4 regions of the Paenibacillus sp. NPDC101420 genome follow, and region 1 is predicted to be linked to each of the others. Evidence: predicted binding sites of a transcription regulator. Region 1 holds the regulator's gene; each other region holds the start of a gene.

The links. Region 1 encodes Rex, which represses fermentation and respiration genes when NADH is low (regulators of the CRP and FNR family bind a similar motif). Its sites were predicted from a motif close to TTGTGAAATATTTCACAA; they were not measured.
Region 2: the regulator Rex is predicted to act here: its motif matches at 2,073-2,090, upstream of nirB (nitrite reductase large subunit NirB).
Region 3: the regulator Rex is predicted to act here: its motif matches at 1,960-1,977, upstream of ACQKMP_RS25190 (cytochrome ubiquinol oxidase subunit I).
Region 4: the regulator Rex is predicted to act here: its motif matches at 1,460-1,477, upstream of ACQKMP_RS15555 (cytochrome ubiquinol oxidase subunit I).

What each region holds. Positions count from the first base shown of each region.
Region 1 is NZ_JBNNSE010000002.1:514,705-519,163, forward strand. Features, by position in the region: gene dinG (ATP-dependent DNA helicase DinG) at 1-2,004, shown strand, start outside; gene ACQKMP_RS11160 (redox-sensing transcriptional repressor Rex) at 2,136-2,789, shown strand; gene ACQKMP_RS11165 (amidohydrolase) at 2,776-4,077, shown strand; gene ACQKMP_RS11170 (DUF5590 domain-containing protein) at 4,247-4,459, shown strand, end outside.
Region 2 is NZ_JBNNSE010000002.1:237,641-242,099, forward strand. Features, by position in the region: gene ric (iron-sulfur cluster repair di-iron protein) at 1-716, shown strand, start outside; gene ACQKMP_RS09850 (hypothetical protein) at 1,268-1,978, shown strand; gene nirB (nitrite reductase large subunit NirB) at 2,197-4,459, shown strand, end outside.
Region 3 is NZ_JBNNSE010000007.1:160,045-164,503, reverse strand. Features, by position in the region: gene ACQKMP_RS25195 (cytochrome d ubiquinol oxidase subunit II) at 1-434, opposite strand, end outside; gene ACQKMP_RS25190 (cytochrome ubiquinol oxidase subunit I) at 431-1,795, opposite strand; gene ACQKMP_RS25185 (GNAT family N-acetyltransferase) at 2,336-3,187, opposite strand; gene ACQKMP_RS25180 (hypothetical protein) at 3,250-4,459, opposite strand, start outside.
Region 4 is NZ_JBNNSE010000003.1:52,188-56,646, forward strand. Features, by position in the region: gene ACQKMP_RS15540 (S1C family serine protease) at 1-424, shown strand, start outside; gene ACQKMP_RS15545 (cold-shock protein) at 844-1,044, shown strand; gene ACQKMP_RS15550 (cold-shock protein) at 1,137-1,367, shown strand; gene ACQKMP_RS15555 (cytochrome ubiquinol oxidase subunit I) at 1,591-2,985, shown strand; gene cydB (cytochrome d ubiquinol oxidase subunit II) at 2,982-3,998, shown strand; gene cydD (thiol reductant ABC exporter subunit CydD) at 3,998-4,459, shown strand, end outside.

The DNA of each region.
Region 1 (4,459 bases):
GAAGCAGGGACAGGAACCGGTAAATCCCTTGGTTATTTATTGCCTGCCATATACCAAAGCGTACGCACTAATGAAAAAGTCATGGTCAGCACTCATACTATTAATCTGCAGGATCAATTGCGTGAGCGTGATATTCCTTTGTTAACGCAGGTAGTTCCTTTTCCATTTAAAGCTGCAATTTTTAAGGGCAGAGGGCATTATTTGTGTCTTCGTAAGTTCGAACATAAAATTAATAAAAAAGACTTTATAAGTCCGAGGGAAGATGCGCTTACTGCGGCTCAGATGATCGTTTGGCTGACACAAAGTGAATCAGGAGATGACGAAGAGCTCAATCTAAGTGGACGTGGCGGAGATTTTTGGGAGACGGTGGCAAGCGATACCGATTCTTGTCTGGGTCGCTCGTGTCCTTGGTTCCGTAAGTGTTATTATCATCGGGCTAAGCATGAAGCTGGTATTGCAGACGTGGTCATTACGAACCACTCTAAGCTTTTCGCAGATGTTAAGGCTGGGCATCAACTACTTCCGGCTTATGAACATCTTGTAATAGATGAGGCCCATCATCTGGAGGACGTGGCTGGCAAGCATTTAGGCATGCATATGAAGCATTTCACGGTGGCACATACACTATCGCGTCTTTATAAGGATAGTCGAAATGGCCAACTTCCTACACTTCGCCAAATGCTTCAGTCATCAGGCAGTGAGGAAGCTTCTGAATGGAGCGGAGTGATCGATAGAATCTATCCGGACCTTCTTACCGTAAAAGAAACCTGGGATCTGCTTAGTGATAAACTATTCAGCCTCTTGCCGGAACGCAGCGATGCAGCGGCGGGAGAAGCCGGCCAGTTAGTCATGCGGCTACTTCCTACCCGTAAACCGAAAGATTGGGATGAATTGGTTGCTTTAGAGAATACTATGAATCTGACATTAAGCGAAATTATCCGTAAAGGTGATAAAATGCTTAATGAGATGCGAGATCAAGAAGGACAATCTTCCTCAGATAGCCTAGTTACCGATATTAGCGGCTTATTTAAGGATTTAGCTTCTATACGTGAGCAAGTACGGTTTTTTATGGGATTAAATGATGAGAATGTAGTATATTGGCTGGAGGCGAATGGAAATTATCGCAGTAAATCGCTACAGCTGTATGCCGTTCCTGTTGATGTTAGTAATCAGCTTAAGGAGCTGTTTTTCGACAAGAAGAAAAGTATCGTACTAACTTCGGCGACACTCTCTGTGGATAAATCTTTCCAGTTTATGATTGATAATCTCGGACTTAATGAAGCTGCGGAAGAGGGGCGTCTGATGACATCACTCCTGCCTTCTCCCTTTAAGTATCGGGAGCAGGCGCTGTTAGTTATTCCGCGGGATTTCCCAAGTGTGAAGGGGAGTGTAGGCGATGCCCGATTTGTCGATACACTCGTACAGTCACTAGCAGAAGCAGCTATTACAACACGTGGGCGGATGCTTGTCCTGTTTACTTCTTACAAGATGCTACGCCAGGTTTATGATCCTCTGAAAGAGGCTCTAGCCTCACAAGAGATCACGGTGCTAGGTCAAGGCGTGGAGGGGGGCAGCCGTAGTAAGCTGATCCGCCGTTTTCAGGACAGTGCAGCCTCTGTGCTGTTAGGAACAAGCAGCTTTTGGGAGGGTGTAGATATTCCGGGTGAAGCATTAACATGCTTGGCTATCGTGAGGCTTCCATTTCAACCGCCGAATCACCCCCTAGCGGAAGCGAAGTCTGAGTTATTACAAGCCCAGAAGAAGAATCCGTTCATGAAGTTGTCTGTTCCTCAGGCAGTTATCCGCTTTAAGCAAGGATTTGGAAGACTGGTGCGGACAGCGCAGGATCGGGGTATTGTTATTGTGTATGACACAAGGGTGATCGAATCTCACTATGGGAAGTATTTCCTGTATTCGTTGCCTGGCCCGAAAATGGAGCATATGCTTACGGATCAAATGGTTCCTCGAATAGCGGAGTGGTTGGAGGACGGAGGCGTTTCTTGAAAAGGGCGTCTTCCCTCTAATTAATCACTCTACAATGAAGGGCGGTATAAGAATACCGCTCTTCATTGAGACGAGGTGCAGAAATTTCGATAGGATTTGAACAGAATATCACTTAAATTAGGAGGTAAATTATGAAATCGGATAAAATATCAGAAGCCGTTGTTCGCAGACTTCCTGTGTACTTGCGTTTCCTGAATGATCTCCAGAAACGTGAAATATTAACCGTTTCCTCACAAGAACTAGGACAAAAACTTGATTTGAATCCTGCTCAAATTCGTAAAGATTTAGCTTATTTTGGAGACTTTGGTAGAAAAGGTATCGGGTATGACGTAACTTATCTTATTGAAAAAATCCGTCATATTCTGAAGCTGGATCAACAATTGAATGTGGCTTTAGTAGGTGCCGGTAACCTTGGACATGCATTATCTAATTACAATGCTTATCTGAAAGATACTATGAAGATTACCGCTATATTTGACTCCTATGCACCTAAGGTAGGGCGGAAAATTAACTCTCTTACCGTTCAACCGATGGAGGAGCTTGGTCAGACGGTTCGTGAGCAAGGTATTCGAATTGGGATCATTACTGTGCCTGATTCAGAAGCGCAGAATGTAGCAGATATTCTCATTGAGTCTGGCATTGAGGCGATTTTGAATTTTGCACCAGTGATTCTAAAAACACCATCGAATATCCGGGTTCATGCTGCCGATTTTACAACGGATTTGCAAAGCCTTGCTTATTATTTGAAAGACGGAAAGGAAGAAACCGGAAATGAAGAGCAGTAAAACGATTATTAAGGGCGGGCGTTTTCTTATTCCGGGAACGGATGAGCCGGTTCTGAATGGATATATGACTATTGAAGATGATTTGATCACTTACATAGGAAAAGAAGAGCCTTTAATGGAAGATGATGTACAAGTTGTTGATGGCAGTCGTCTGCTGTTTATGCCAGGTCTGGTAAACACACATGGCCATGCGGCAATGTCATTGCTTCGTGGTTATGGAGATGATTTAGCACTTCAGGTGTGGCTTCAAGAGAAGATGTGGCCGATGGAAGCGAAATTCACTGGAGAAGATGTATACTGGGGAACCTCCTTGTCGGTACTGGAAATGCTAAAAGGTGGTACTACAACCTTCTTGGATATGTATGATCATATGGATCGAGTAGCAGAGGTAGTCGAATTATCAGGCATTCGTTCTGTACTGATGAGAGGCGTAATCGGATTATGCCCAGAGGAAGTACAAAATCACAAGCTTGCGGAAGCGATTTCTTTTGCACGAAATTGGCATGGTAAGGCTGATGGTAGAATTACGACGATGATCTCGCCACACGCCCCATATACTTGCCCACCGGACTTCTTTGTTAAGTTTGTTCAAGCGGCACATGATTTGGATTTACCGATGCATACCCATATGTCCGAGACCAAACGCGAAGTGGAGCAGAATGTGGTGGATTACGGACTTCGGCCTGTAGCGCATTTAGAGAAGCTTGGAATGTTCACACGTCCGTCTATTGTTGCACATGGCGTTCATTTGAATGATGAAGAGATCGAGATACTGGCTCGTCATGATGTAGGCGTGTCTCATAACCCAGGAAGTAATCTGAAACTGGCTAGTGGAGTGGCTCGGGTTACGGATCTTCTAAAGGCTGGTGTGAAGGTATCACTGGGTACAGATGGTGCGGCAAGCAATAATAACCTGGATATGTTTGAAGAGATGCGTCTTGCAGCCCTCATCCATAAAGGTGTAAGTGGTGATCCGACGGCTGTTCCAGCTCCGGAAGCGCTGCGTATAGCTACAGAGTATGGCGCAAAGTCTATCTTTTTAAATGATGTGGGTAGACTCGCTGTTGGCATGAAAGCGGACTTTATCGCGATTGATATAGACCAGCCGCATTTGCTACCACACACAGATCTGTTGTCTCATGCTGTATACTCTGCCAGTGCCAAGGATGTTGAGCATGTATGGGTGAATGGTAAACAGGTTGTAAAACATGGAGAATGTGTAACGCTAGATGAGGAAGCAATCCGTCGTAAGGCGCAAGAATCATTTGATGGACTGCTTAAACGGTAGTCTAAGATCATAACGAATAACTGAAAGGCTGTGACTTTCTGCGATTGCAAAGTTACAGCCTTTTGTGTTTCTGATAATTAGATCATTGAATTGGATATGAAACTTTGGATAAACACACAGGTGTGTTATATAATCAAAAAAGATATATTACTAGAAAGGGAGCTGTACCTTGAAGAAAAGGAAAAAATGGATCCTCCTGGGGTCAGTTCTGATTCTGCTCCTTCTGTTTGGACTTATCCAGTTCTATGCTTATATTATGAAAGATCAATGGAACGAGCGAGATATCGCTAAGGATGTCGCTAAAACCAGTGCTGGTCTGACAGAGGTAACCAAAGCGCAGAAATCCGTGTGGGATGAAAATGCGGTGTACTGGGTCTTAACA
Region 2 (4,459 bases), 280 kb from region 1:
ATTCGAAGCAAGCACAATCGGTACAAGCTGGTTTTACCCCAGATGCACTAGTGAGGGATATTGTATTACAGTTCCCTAAAGCGGCAGATTATTTCAAAGCAAAACGGATTGATTTCTGTTGCGGTGGAGCTAAACCTCTTGCTGAAGCAGCTGCTGAGCGTGGTCTGGATCACGAGATAATCATCGGCTATCTAAACAAGCTGTTCGAAGAGTATCCAGTACCCCAAGAGGAAATCGCTTGGAATACTGCACCTTCAGAAGAGTTAATTGACCATATTATTAACAAACACCACCGTTATCTTCGTGAAGAGCTACCCCTCATTAGCCAAAATGTAACTAAGGTATATCGAGTGCATGGCGGAGATTCTCCCCATTTGGTGGAGTTATATAACTTGTTCAACATACTTAAGGAAGATTTACTTGAGCATACGGCTAAAGAAGAAGAAGATGAGTTTCCTAAGCTGTTGACATACGCTGCTAATCCTAGTGAAGAAGGCCTGACATCGCTTCGTGAGTCATTGTCTGAGCTGGAGAGTGAGCATGATGGTGCGGGCGATATTTTGAGGAAAATACGTAGTATTACAGATGATTTCACTCCACCGGCGCATGCTTGCACGACCTATCGATTGACATATGCCCGGCTGGAAGAGCTGGAGAGTATGACTTTTGAACACGTACATTTGGAGAATAATATATTGTTCCCTAGGTTTCAGTGAAGATGAATAGTGTGCTAAAGAGTCCCTTAGGGGGCTTTTTTTATAGGGAATTATAGAATGTAAAGAAATGCGGATAACTCCGTTGAAAAAGATAGAAGAAATGATCGTAAAAAATATGGGTAAGATCGATTGATGGATAGATGGATGGCAGGCAGGCAGGCAGGCAGGCAGGCAGGCGGAAGGATTGCTTAAAAGCGGACTACGAGATAGGGCCGAATGAGCAAAAAGAAGGGGATAAATCCCCCAGAATATGCGAAATGAAGCCGGATGAGCAGAAAGAGGGGGATAAATCCCCCAGAATATGCGAAATGACGCCGAATGAGCAGAAAGAAGGGGATAAATCCCCCAGAATATGTGAAATGGCGCCGGATGAGCAGAAAGAGGGGGATAGAGGTTAGCTTTTTAAAAAGTTTTTGTCAATTTTAGAAGTAAGCTTGTTATTACTTATTTGAGAACATGGCTTGTTTAAGTTATCCTTAAAAAGACAGAATACATAACTTTACAAGCCTGAGACGCTATATGGTCATTAGGCGGGACAAGGCGGTGCCAGGATGCCCATGCGATCTTTGTGGAAATTGATGCTAGGATTAGTCATTATATTCATAATAGGTGGATGCTCTACTAACAATGACGGCAATAGTAATGCTAATAATGGTGTGGCAGGATCAGAGGGACCGACAATATCGATAAGGGTTGGTGATAATGAACTGCTTACTAAACCATCAGATAGGTTACTTAGTGGGAGTTATAGAAATGGAATATCGATCATGGAGCTACTGAAAGGTAGTAATGTTGCCACATTTGCTGAGGATAACTCAAGCATTGTTTCGGTAAAGGATTTTTCGCTAGAGGCGGGAATGGTTTGGGAGCTTCAGATGGGCGGTCAAATCATTGGGAATGCGGATTGGAATAATACTGTAGGGTATGATTCACAGCTAGTCTTCACCGCGAAGTCGAAGGACCATCAAGCACCACTTCAAACTGTAAGGCTGACCTTGAACGGTGGAAGTGTTGAAGTAGACTTGCATCATACGTATATTATGTTATTTGAAGAGGATTTAACTGTAAGAGATTTGCTCAAAAGCTGTAGTAGCGTACAGTTGGCCGATGACAATAAAAAGGTGCTTTCCGTCGACGATTATACTCCTCTTAGTAATGAAGAATGGAAGCTGAAGGTGAACGGAAAACAACTGCTCGATGATGGAATGGATATGAAGCTCAGGGCTCAAGATGAATTGGAGATTTTATTGACTTTACGCTAAAAAAACGTACATTAAGCCAGATCAACGGTTGTTCAGAATCGTTAATCTGGCTTTTTATGTGGAAAAGATATCTAACAATTATCAGTACACTAAAGTGTGAAAATATTCACAATTGAAGTGACTGCAATCACAATGACGACTTGAATTTGAACCGTATAATTCCAATATGTAGAAGAGAAATTGATCAGGTATTCATAAGCTTGAGGAGGCACCTAACCATGACAACGATAAGAGAAAAACTAGTATTAGTCGGCAACGGTATGGCAGGCATAGGTACGATTGAGCAGATATTGAAGCTGGGTGGAGCTTATGACATCACGGTTTTTGGAAGTGAACCTCATCCCAATTACAATCGGATCATGTTGTCTTATGTTCTTGAAGGAAGTAAGACCCTTAATGATATCATCCTAAACGACTGGAATTGGTATGAAGACAATAATATAACTCTACACACGGGAACAATGGTGACACGAATTGATGAAGGCTCGAAGCAAGTTGTTACGGATAGTGGGATGCTAGTCCCCTACGACAAGGTAATTATTGCGACAGGCTCGAATTCGTTTATTTTACCTGTACCTGGCAGTGATAAAGAGGGCGTTGTAGGATTCCGGGATATTTCAGACTGTGATGCGATGCTGGCAGCGGCCAAACAATACAACAAAGCAGCTGTCATCGGCGGGGGTTTGCTTGGGTTGGAAGCGGCAAAAGGTCTTGTGAACCTTGGCATGGATGTTACCGTAGTTCATTTGATGGAAGATCTGATGGAGCGTCAGCTTGATCGGAATGCCTCCTCTATGCTGCAAGCTGAGCTGGAGCGTCAAGGCGTGAAATTTGCTATGGGCAAACAAACGGTAGAATTGAGCGGGGAACAGAGAGTAAGTGGATTGTGTTTTAGTGATGGCAGTACGCTTGCTGCAGATTTTGTGGTAATGGCTGTTGGAATCAAACCGAACGTGACATTGGCAAAAGATAGCGGAATCTCCGTAAATCGTGGGATCGTGGTGGATGATTATTTGCAAACTTCCATGCAGAATGTATATTCCATCGGCGAATGTGCTGAGCATCGCGGTATGTGTTACGGACTGGTGGCTCCACTATTTGAACAAGGCATGGTTCTAGCTAAACATTTATGTGGTAGCGATACCAAGCCTTATGAAGGTTCGATTGTTTCCACGAAGCTTAAAATTTCTGGGGTGGATGTATTTTCTGCAGGTGAGTTTTTGGATTGTCCTGAACACACTGTGATTTCAAGCAAAGATGAATGGAAGAGAACTTATAAGAAAATTTTGCTCAAAAATAATGTGATTGTCGGTGCGGTTTTGTTCGGTGATGTAACGGAGTCCGCGAATCTGCAAAAGCTAGTAAAACAAGGCGCGGTAATGACCGATGAGATTTATACGGAGGTTATGGGAACAGGCTGCTGCGGTGGCGGAGCTAAGAAGAGCACATCCGTAGAAGCTATGGCGGACGAAGAAATTGTCTGCGGCTGTAATGGTGTAACTAAAAAAGCGATCGTAGATGCTGTCACTGAACATGGTTTTACTACTGTGGATGAGATCAAAGCATGCACTGGCGCTACTCGCTCTTGTGGTGGTTGTAAACCCGTAGTAGAACAAATCCTGCAATTTGTCTTAGGTGACAGTTTCCAGCAAGCTGCTAAGCAAGGTATTTGTGGGTGCACAACGCTTAGCCGTGATGAAATTGTTGCTGAAATTACAGCTAAAGGTCTTAAAACAACAAAAGAGGTCATGAATGTACTCGGTTGGAAACAAGAGGAAGGCTGCTCCAAGTGTCGTCCGGCGATTAACTATTATCTAGGGATGATGAACCCTGATACCCATCAAGATGAGAAAGAATCCCGATTTGTAAATGAAAGAATGGGTGCCAATATTCAAAAAGATGGAACCTACACCGTGATACCACGCATGTATGGTGGGGTAACTACGCCGGAGGATTTGAAGAAAATCGCCGACGTCTCCCTTAAATATGACGTGAAAGTAGTGAAGGTAACTGGAGGGCAACGCCTGGATCTAATCGGTGTGAAGAAGGAAGATTTGCCTAAGGTATGGGAAGAGCTGGATATGCCTTCAGGCTACGGTTATGCCAAATCCCTGCGTACGGTTAAGACTTGTGTGGGCTCCCAGTTCTGCCGCTTTGGCACACAAGATTCGCTGGGAATGGGCGCGCTCATAGAACGTAAGTATGAACGTCTTGATTTTCCTGCCAAGTTTAAAATAGCTGTCAACGGCTGTCCACGTAACTGTGCGGAATCCTGCACGAAGGATATTGGCATCGTTGGAAATGATGGTGGTTGGGAAGTGTTTATCGGTGGTAACGGTGGGATCAAGCCACGGATCGCAGACTCCTTCTGCAAAATTAAGACCGATGAAGAGTTGATCGAAGTGTGCTCCGCAGTGATGCAATATTACCGTGAGACCGGCAATTATTTGGAGCGAACATCCGAGTGGGTTGAGCGTATGG
Region 3 (4,459 bases), on a different contig from region 1:
ACAATAAAGCCGCCTTCAGACAAAGTAAGTGCCACTGACAACGAAGCCGGAATAAGCAGACCTGTAGCTCCGTACAAAAAAAGATATACTATGTTTTTCTTGGAACCATAATTTTCAAAAGCGTAGAACGAACCGCGAATCGCAAGAAGAATAACTGCAATACTTCCCGGAACAAGCAGCGCAGAGCCATAATAATAGGCCGTATCCGGAAAAAATCCGACGATGCCAATATAGAAAAAGATAAAAAATACATTTGTAATCTCCCAAACGGGTGATAAATATCGGGAAATCAGACGATTAATGAGATGATCCTGCTTCGTCAAACGGGCATAAAAGGCGAAGAATCCTGCTCCGAAATCAATGGAAGCTATAATTAAATAGCCGTACAAGAACAGCCAGAGCACCGAGATGCCAATTATTTCGTAACTCATCATTCAGTGCCCCCCTTTTCCACAGATTGATTAGGATGTTCCTTCATCCATTTCTCCATCTCAGCTTCTGCCGGATTATTGTTGAACAAACGTCTTAGCACGATTACACACATACTGCCGAGTACGATGTACAAGAGTAATAAGGCGAAGAATATAATTCTTACATTCGGTGAAGTCGTGGCAGCCTCCTCTACACGCATATATCCGCGGATAATCCACGGCTGTCGCCCAACCTCTGCATAAAACCAGCCCAGCTCTACAGCTAGAAAAGCGAGCGGTGCGATCAGTGCGATGATGCCAAGCATCCACTTGTTAAGCACATTGCGTTTTTTCCAGAACACAAACAGGAAGTACAGGACTGAAATCGCGAGCAGAGCAAATCCGATTCCAGCCATTAAATCAAACAGATAGTGAACAAGAAGCGGTGGCCATTCTTCCTTGGGGAATTCCTCCAGCCCCGTTACCTCCGCATTAAAGTCTCCAAAGGCCAGGAAGCTGAGCACTTTCGGCAAATGAAGAGCCCCTATCACTTCATGCTCTGCATTCAGCCATCCCATTAGAACCAAGTCCACACCGCTACCCGTCTCAAAATGCCACTCTGCCGCTGCAAGCTTCTCTGGCTGATGCTCGGCCAAAAACTTGGCGGACACATCACCAGCTAATGTGTTCAGCAAGCTGAACAGCAAAACGACCGCCATCATGAGATTCAAGGATTTTTTGTGGTATGCGGACACTCCTTTTCTCAGCATCGCAAAGGCTGCAATCCCGGCTAACAAGGCAGCTCCTGTCAAATAGGCCGAGCTTAATACATGGAATACCTTGGAGAACGTCGCCGTATTCAGCATCGCTTGCACCGGGTCAATCGCTGTGAATTGGCCCGCTTCCATGACAAAGCCTCCAGGCTGGTTCATGAATCCGTTCACCGTCGTAATAAAAACGGCAGACATGCCTGCCCCGGCGACAATCGGAATCGTCAACAGCCAATGGATATACGGATTTTTAAACCGATCCCACGTATACAAATAAATGCCCAGGAAGATGGCCTCAAAAAAGAACGCGAACACTTCCATGAATAACGGAAGTGCAATAACATTCCCAGCCAGTTTCATAAAATTCGGCCATACCAAGGCTAATTGCAGTGATATGGCTGTACCGGTCACGACACCAACCGCTACAGAAATGACAAATCCCCGAGACCATCTCTTTGCCATAAGTGTATAATGGGGATCCTTTTTGCGGATCCCGATGAACTCTGCAATAGCGATCATTAGCGGTATACCGACGCCAATCGTCGCAAAAATAACGTGGAACCCGAGAGTCAAGCCTGTCACCAGCCTGCTCCATAGCACCGTATCAATTGCCATTCTTTACTGCTCCCTTCAAACGCTGTTCATTTTTCGTCATAACTTGATGCTTATGATTAGGCCGGCTAATTCTTGGGCTGCATTCAATATCAGGTTTAGCAGGGCTCAGCGACATCGTTGCCTGTTCGTTTTAGTATGACGTTCCTCGTTCTTTGCTATGTAAAAAGAGAAAAATTTCACAAAGCAAGAGTTGGCGAGCCTGATTTACCTGATACTGAGCAGTCAAATTAATAACGTGACCTAATGATTAAAATCATCTTATCTTAAATTGCAAGTAATTCAATCACAGATATCTCTTAATCCCTAAATGTTCAAGAAAGGGTCAAATCTTTCTGACAACTCAGTGAATAACATAAAAAGAACCCAAAAGAGCTATTGATTCAATAGCGTATATATGATTTCACAAGTCTCCTCCTACTTCGATGTTAGAAAAAAACAATATTTCCTCATTTTAACCTCTAATATATACCCCCTTCTGCAACAAAAAAAACACTGACTCAAATCATCAGTGTTTTTGAATTAAAGCTAATGTCATCTTCGTCATGACAAATCTTTCTCCATTTCATATTGCTCGATGTATACGTCAAGACCAACACTTTGAAGGAAACGTATAGAATTTGTATCTCTTTTGTCTACATTATTGACGGTGATGATAGAATGTCTCTCTCCCATCCAATGAAATAAGGAACGCCCAAATCCCTGGTTTCTTTCTTCTCGCAAAATACCGAACTGTACAACTGCTCCATTGGCCGATTTTATTACCGCGTATCCACAAATCTTATTCTCTTCCCTTATCGTGACCACATCGTATAAATGCGGATTTCGTAAAATTGCATGAACAGATTGTTCCCAAGAAGGTTCAAAATTCCAATAAGAATGTACCGATGTCCAATCGAATTCTTCCAGTCGAACCATTGTAATGAATGTATGTCTATGATCGTCCGGAAGGGTGACATCAATACGCCCCTTGAAACAAGCCAATTCTCTATGGATTTGAAATCCTATGGCGGTATACGCTTTTATAGCTTTATCATTCGTTTGAATCACTTCAAGCAAACACTTTTGAATATGAGCTTCTTTAAGGATGGGAAGAGCATGACGATAAATTTGTTCGACTAGCCGTCTCCCTCTATATAAAGGAACGACTCCTGTACCAGTATTAAATGCAGTACTTTCGCCGTTACGATCCCCGATGCCATGCATAACAAATGCAACCAGCTTCTCTTGATCAAAAGCACCAAACGACATCTGATAATTTACTCCCGCACCTGCAAATTTATCAGCTAAATACTCCGAAGAAACATGAAATGGAATTACATAATCGGAGAAGGCTTCGTTAAAGCAAGTTGTAAACTCTTGTAATTCAAGATCCTTAACACTTTTGATCAACATGTAGTTTTTTTCTCCTTTTCTTTTGGTACTAAGTTCTTAATCATCAGCCAATCTCCAATTCATCATTTAGTACGGCCATAGAAAAAAGAATACCCATCTGACTTTCCAAGCTTAGTCGTCTCCGTTCCGTCCACTATCTTGACCGCCTTCAGTAACGATATAATTTGTGTATTCATGAGCTTTGCATCAAATTTGCCCATCTCTCTATCTTCACTATCCACGAGCAGATAGTCGGGCATTGGAATGAAGCCAATCACCGGTATCCCTGCTTCAAACAAAGGCTGACTCTCTCCAAACTCAAACTTGTTATGTCCACGTAATAATACAGTACGTGTGCCGTCGGTGTTTTCAATAGCCTTCAGCCAAATGGCCGCCATCATTTCATTGCCCGCATAGGTATATTCTGTACTTATTTTTCCAGTTGGTCTATAGTGACCCGTATCATCGTCCTTCCACTCCATACTGCCTAAATGCTCAACCGTAATTCCAGCTACAGCTTTTATATGGCCTTTCTTGCCATCCCAGAGCTCTCGATGCCCCTCCATCCAAGTGGAAGTCGCCTGAGAAGATCCTTTGAAATCAGGTAATCTAAAATGGCCTGTCACAAAAGCGAAAATCATCGTACGTTCCGGCTGCTCCTGCTGTAAGTAACGAATCATGGACAGCATGCCCACAGCACCATTTTCCTCCACCACATTTATCCCATCCGTATGGGTATTTATGATAATCGCTTCATCTTTATTTTTCCCGTCAATTTTCACATAAAAGGATTCTGTTGGAGCATTTTTTTGTATTTCCGCTTCTAAAATAACCGTACCTTCTTTGTGCTCCTGGGCTGCACTGATCACCTTTTTCCCTTCCGTTTCATTGACCCAGATCGCAGGAATTCCAGCATAAGCTGTAGTAAAAGGCACATACTGCTTTTCAACCTTATCGTCGGATACCCCTTTCCAGACAACAACAACAGCTTTCACACCCATTTCCTTCGCTTGCTCCAATTTAGCTTCTTTTAAAGCTGTAGTGAGGACTAGATCGCCTTCATTTGGGGCAATTTGGCTTTCCATTGGAGAGGAATCCCGCATGTTCATAACGATCCCACTTGGGAAATTTCTGAAATTCTCAATTTCAATGACAGCAATTTTTCCGCTGGCCTGGTCATACTCACCACGCTTCGTATATACCAGCTCCCCTGTTACCCCATTTTCGTCAGTTTCCCCGGAATAAGGAAAAGCTGAAGAGATATGAATTGACTGCTGATCAATCATTAAAGAG
Region 4 (4,459 bases), on a different contig from region 1:
GAAAATCTCCGATGCAGGTGTAGAAGGGCTGGGTTTTGCTATTCCAGCTAACCATGTGATAGATACCGCTAATGAACTGGCTGAGAAAGGGCGGATTGCCCGTTCCTACTTAGGCGTATATTCGGTAGATTTAAACAATCCTTACATTCCTCTCGCAGAGGACCAACGCAAGGAACTGAACCTACCGAACAATGTTAAGGATGGGGTTGTCGTTCTGGATGCTGTTGGACCTGCACAAGAAGCGGGAATACAGTTTAATGATGTAATTACGAAATTTAATGATGAACCTATTACATCCACGCTTTCCCTTCGCAAGTATTTATATAATCAGACGAAGATTGGTGAGGATCTGAAGATTACCTATTATCGAAATGGGAAAGTCAATCAGACCACAGTAAAACTTCTTGAAAAACCAGAGGAATAATATGCTGGAAGTCGGCATATAATGATATAGCAGTAATGACAAGTAGAGCGGACTACCCCTTCGGTTGAGAAGGTAGAGCTTCCTGAAATAGCGATACTCTGTATCGCTATCGGGGATCTATTTCTTCTAAAGTTTTGATAAATATGGCAATTATAAGCTGATTTAATCAATTTTGGGCTGACTGGCAACCCTTACATTGGAAGGTAATACTTATTAGGGTAGAAACGGATATATACGGATGCCAGCTTGCCTTTGCTAATCAGGTGTGGTAATATGATATCAATCATACATTTAGTCCCTAATTTTCGCATTGAAAAGGGCTGTTATATTCGGTAATACAACCTTTTTCAATGTGTGAATTTTTTCTTTGTTTGAAGATAAAAAGAACATATTAATTTAAATTTGTGGAGGTAACACACATGCAAACAGGTACAGTTAAATGGTTCAACGCAGAAAAAGGATTCGGATTTATCGAAGTTGAAGGCGGAAGCGACGTATTCGTTCACTTCAGCGCAATCACTGGCGACGGCTTCAAAACTTTGGACGAAGGCCAACGCGTTGAATTCAACGTTGTTCAAGGCAACCGTGGACCACAAGCCGAAAACGTTGTAAAACTGTAATAATAGAAGAAACCGTCCCAGCTTGTGAAAGTTGGGACGGTCTTTTTATATCTAGTTAGTCACTATTGACTTACAGGATGGGAGGAACGGCAATGAACTACCGGAAGAAACCTTTGGAAGAAATACCGGAAGAAAATACCGCGATTTGGGCGTGTACCAATGATGGATGCAACGGATGGATGAGGGATAATTTCGCATTTGAACATGCGCCTTCTTGCCGTCTATGTGACTCTCCAATGGTTCGCAGCACGAAGATGCTACCACAATTGCTTAATTCGAATGGCGATCTCAAATCGCTGAAGAAGGGTATTTCCATTACCTAACCAATGCCTTTATGAGTCAAGCTTGTTATAGAACAGTGAACAACTTCAAGACGGTCAAACCGTCTTATTTTTTTTGCTTTTTTTAAGGTAAATTGTGATTTTTGTCACAAATCATTTGAATTTCACCGTTAAAAGCACCCCTTTGTGTGACATTTATCACAAAAGCGCGTCTAAATTTTTGACACAATATAGTTAACGAAAAGGGGAGAAGGAAGGGAAAAATATGGATACAGTAATGCTGTCGCGTATACAATTTGCGTCGACGACAATATTCCACTATTTCTTTGTACCGGTATCAATCGGACTAGCGCTCTTGATTGCGATCATGGAGACCATGTACGTTAGAAAAGGCAATGAAGAGTACAAAAGAATGGCACAGTTCTGGGGAAAGCTGTTTCTCATCAACTTTGCAGTAGGGGTAGTTACAGGTATTTTGCAGGAATTTCAGTTCGGGATGAACTGGTCTGATTATTCACGTTTTGTGGGTGATGTCTTCGGGGCTCCGCTTGCAGTTGAAGCATTGGCAGCCTTTTTTCTGGAGTCTACTTTTATTGGGATCTGGATATTCGGCTGGGACAAAGTGTCCAAAAGAGTGCACTTGTTATCCATCTGGCTGGTAGCATTCGGTACGATGTTATCCGCTTTCTGGATTCTAGCAGCGAACTCCTTTATGCAGCATCCTGTGGGCTTTGCGATAAATAATGGACGGGCAGAAATGAATGATTTCTTCGCGCTCATTACGAACGGACAATTGCTGGTTGAATTCCCGCACACGGTTCTTGCTGCGTATGCAACAGGCGCCTTCCTCGTAACGGGTATTAGTGCGTATAAGATATTGAAGAAACAAGATGTATCTTTCTTTAAGAAATCTTTTCAAATTGCAGCAATCGTAGGTATCATTTCTTCTATTGGTGTAGCCGTGGCAGGCCATGCGCAAGCACAGTATTTGGTTGAGACTCAACCTATGAAGATGGCGGCTTCTGAAGGACTGTGGGGTAAGAGTGGTGACCCAGCACCTTGGACCGTATGGGCTAACATTGATCCTGACAAGCAGGAAAGTACTGGAGAATTTCAAATTCCGTATATGCTAAGCTTCCTTTCATACAGTAAATTTTCCGGTGAAGTTAAAGGTATGCTTGAGCTGCAAGCTGAGTATGAGCAAACTTATGGCCCCGGTGACTATATCCCGCCAGTACGTACGACATTCTGGAGTTTCCGGATCATGGTTCTAGCAGGAACGTTAATGATCGTAATGGGTATGTACGCAATGTATTTAATGTGGCGCAAAAAGATGGACCGTCCAAACACTTGGTTTATGCGGTTTATGTTATGGGGAATACTGCTTCCTCCAATCGCGAATACAGCAGGTTGGGTCATGACCGAATTCGGGCGTCAGCCATGGACGGTATTCGGATTGATGACAACGGAAGACAGTGTGTCGCCTAACATTACAAGTGGTCAGGTTCTATTCTCTGTTATTTCTTTTACAGCGATTTACGCCATTCTCGGATTAGTTCTAATTGGTTTGTTTATGAAAGTGATTAAAAAAGGTCCTTATGCGATGGATAACGATCACGGGGATTCGCATGATCCATATAACGAGGAGGGCGCCCAATGATGTCTCTTAATGAATTGTGGTTTGTGCTCATTGCAGTTCTGTTTATAGGGTTCTTCTTCCTGGAGGGTTTCGATTTCGGCGTAGGGATGGAAACACAAATTCTCGCTAAGAATGACACTGAGCGCCGGATTCTGATTAACTCGATCGGACCCTTCTGGGATGGAAACGAGGTATGGTTAATTACTGCTGCGGGTGCAATGTTTGCGGCTTTCCCTGAGTGGTATGCAACATTATTTAGTGGATTTTACATTCCCTTTGTCTTTGCTTTATTAGCTTTGATTGCACGTGGTGTTGCTTTTGAATTTAGAGGTAAACGGGATTCCGTAGCTTGGAAAAAAACTTGGGATGTGTGTATCTTTTTCGGCAGCTTCCTCCCACCGTTCCTCCTAGCTGTGGTGTTCGCCAGCTTCATCAAAGGTTTGCCGATTGATGGGGATATGCAAATGTACGCAAGTTTTACAGATATCGTAAATGTGTATACCGTAGTAGCTGGTGTGACTGTTGTCCTTCTTTGTTTGGTACATGGTCTCATGTTCACAACGTTGCGTACAGTGGGAGATCTACAGGCTCGCGCTCGAAAAATGGCGCAAAGATTGCTTTTGCCACTTGGGGCTTTATTGCTTGCTTTCGTGGTAATGACTTATTATATGACTGATATTTTCGAACAACGTGGTTTAGTTCTTATGATTATAGTAGCGCTGGGAATTATCGCGTTCATATTATCGGGTTATTTCATGACGAAGAAGAAGGATGGCTATGCTTTTGGAATGACAGGAGCGGTAATAGCATTGTCCGTAACTTCTATCTTTGTAGGATTGTTCCCACGTGTTATGATTAGTTCAATCGATCAAGCCTTTAATTTGACAATTACCAATGCGGCTTCGGGACATTACTCTTTAAAGGTAATGACGATTGTGGCACTGACCATCCTTCCATTCGTATTGGGATATCAAATTTGGAGTTACTTTGTCTTTCATAAACGCGTTCACGAGAAGGAGCATCTTGAATACTAATGGATAAAAATTTGCTTGGGTATAAAGGAGTTAAGCCGGTATTTCTGATTGTTGGCCTCCTTACCCTGGTGCAAAGCATGTCCATACTTCTGCTGGCCAAATGGCTGGCAGAAGTCATCTCTGCGCTATTTGCAGGAGAACCTCTGAAGGAACAATGGGCTACTTCGCTATTGTTCCTTCTTGCATTTCTAGTGCGCCATGCTTGCGCCATGCTGATGAGCCGTATCTCTTACCGCTTTGCGGAAGCAACGGGCAGCAACATGCGGAGGGAAATGATGGATAAGCTCTTCCAGCTTGGACCCAGAATGGTGGGCGGGCGTGGAACCGGGGATCTTGTCACACTTGTGCTGGAAGGCGTAACAAAGTTCCGCACATATTTAGAAGCGATTATCCCTAGAATGGTAGGGATGTCGATAACACCGATTTTGGTGCTTATTTATATCTACAAGATGGATACCGCG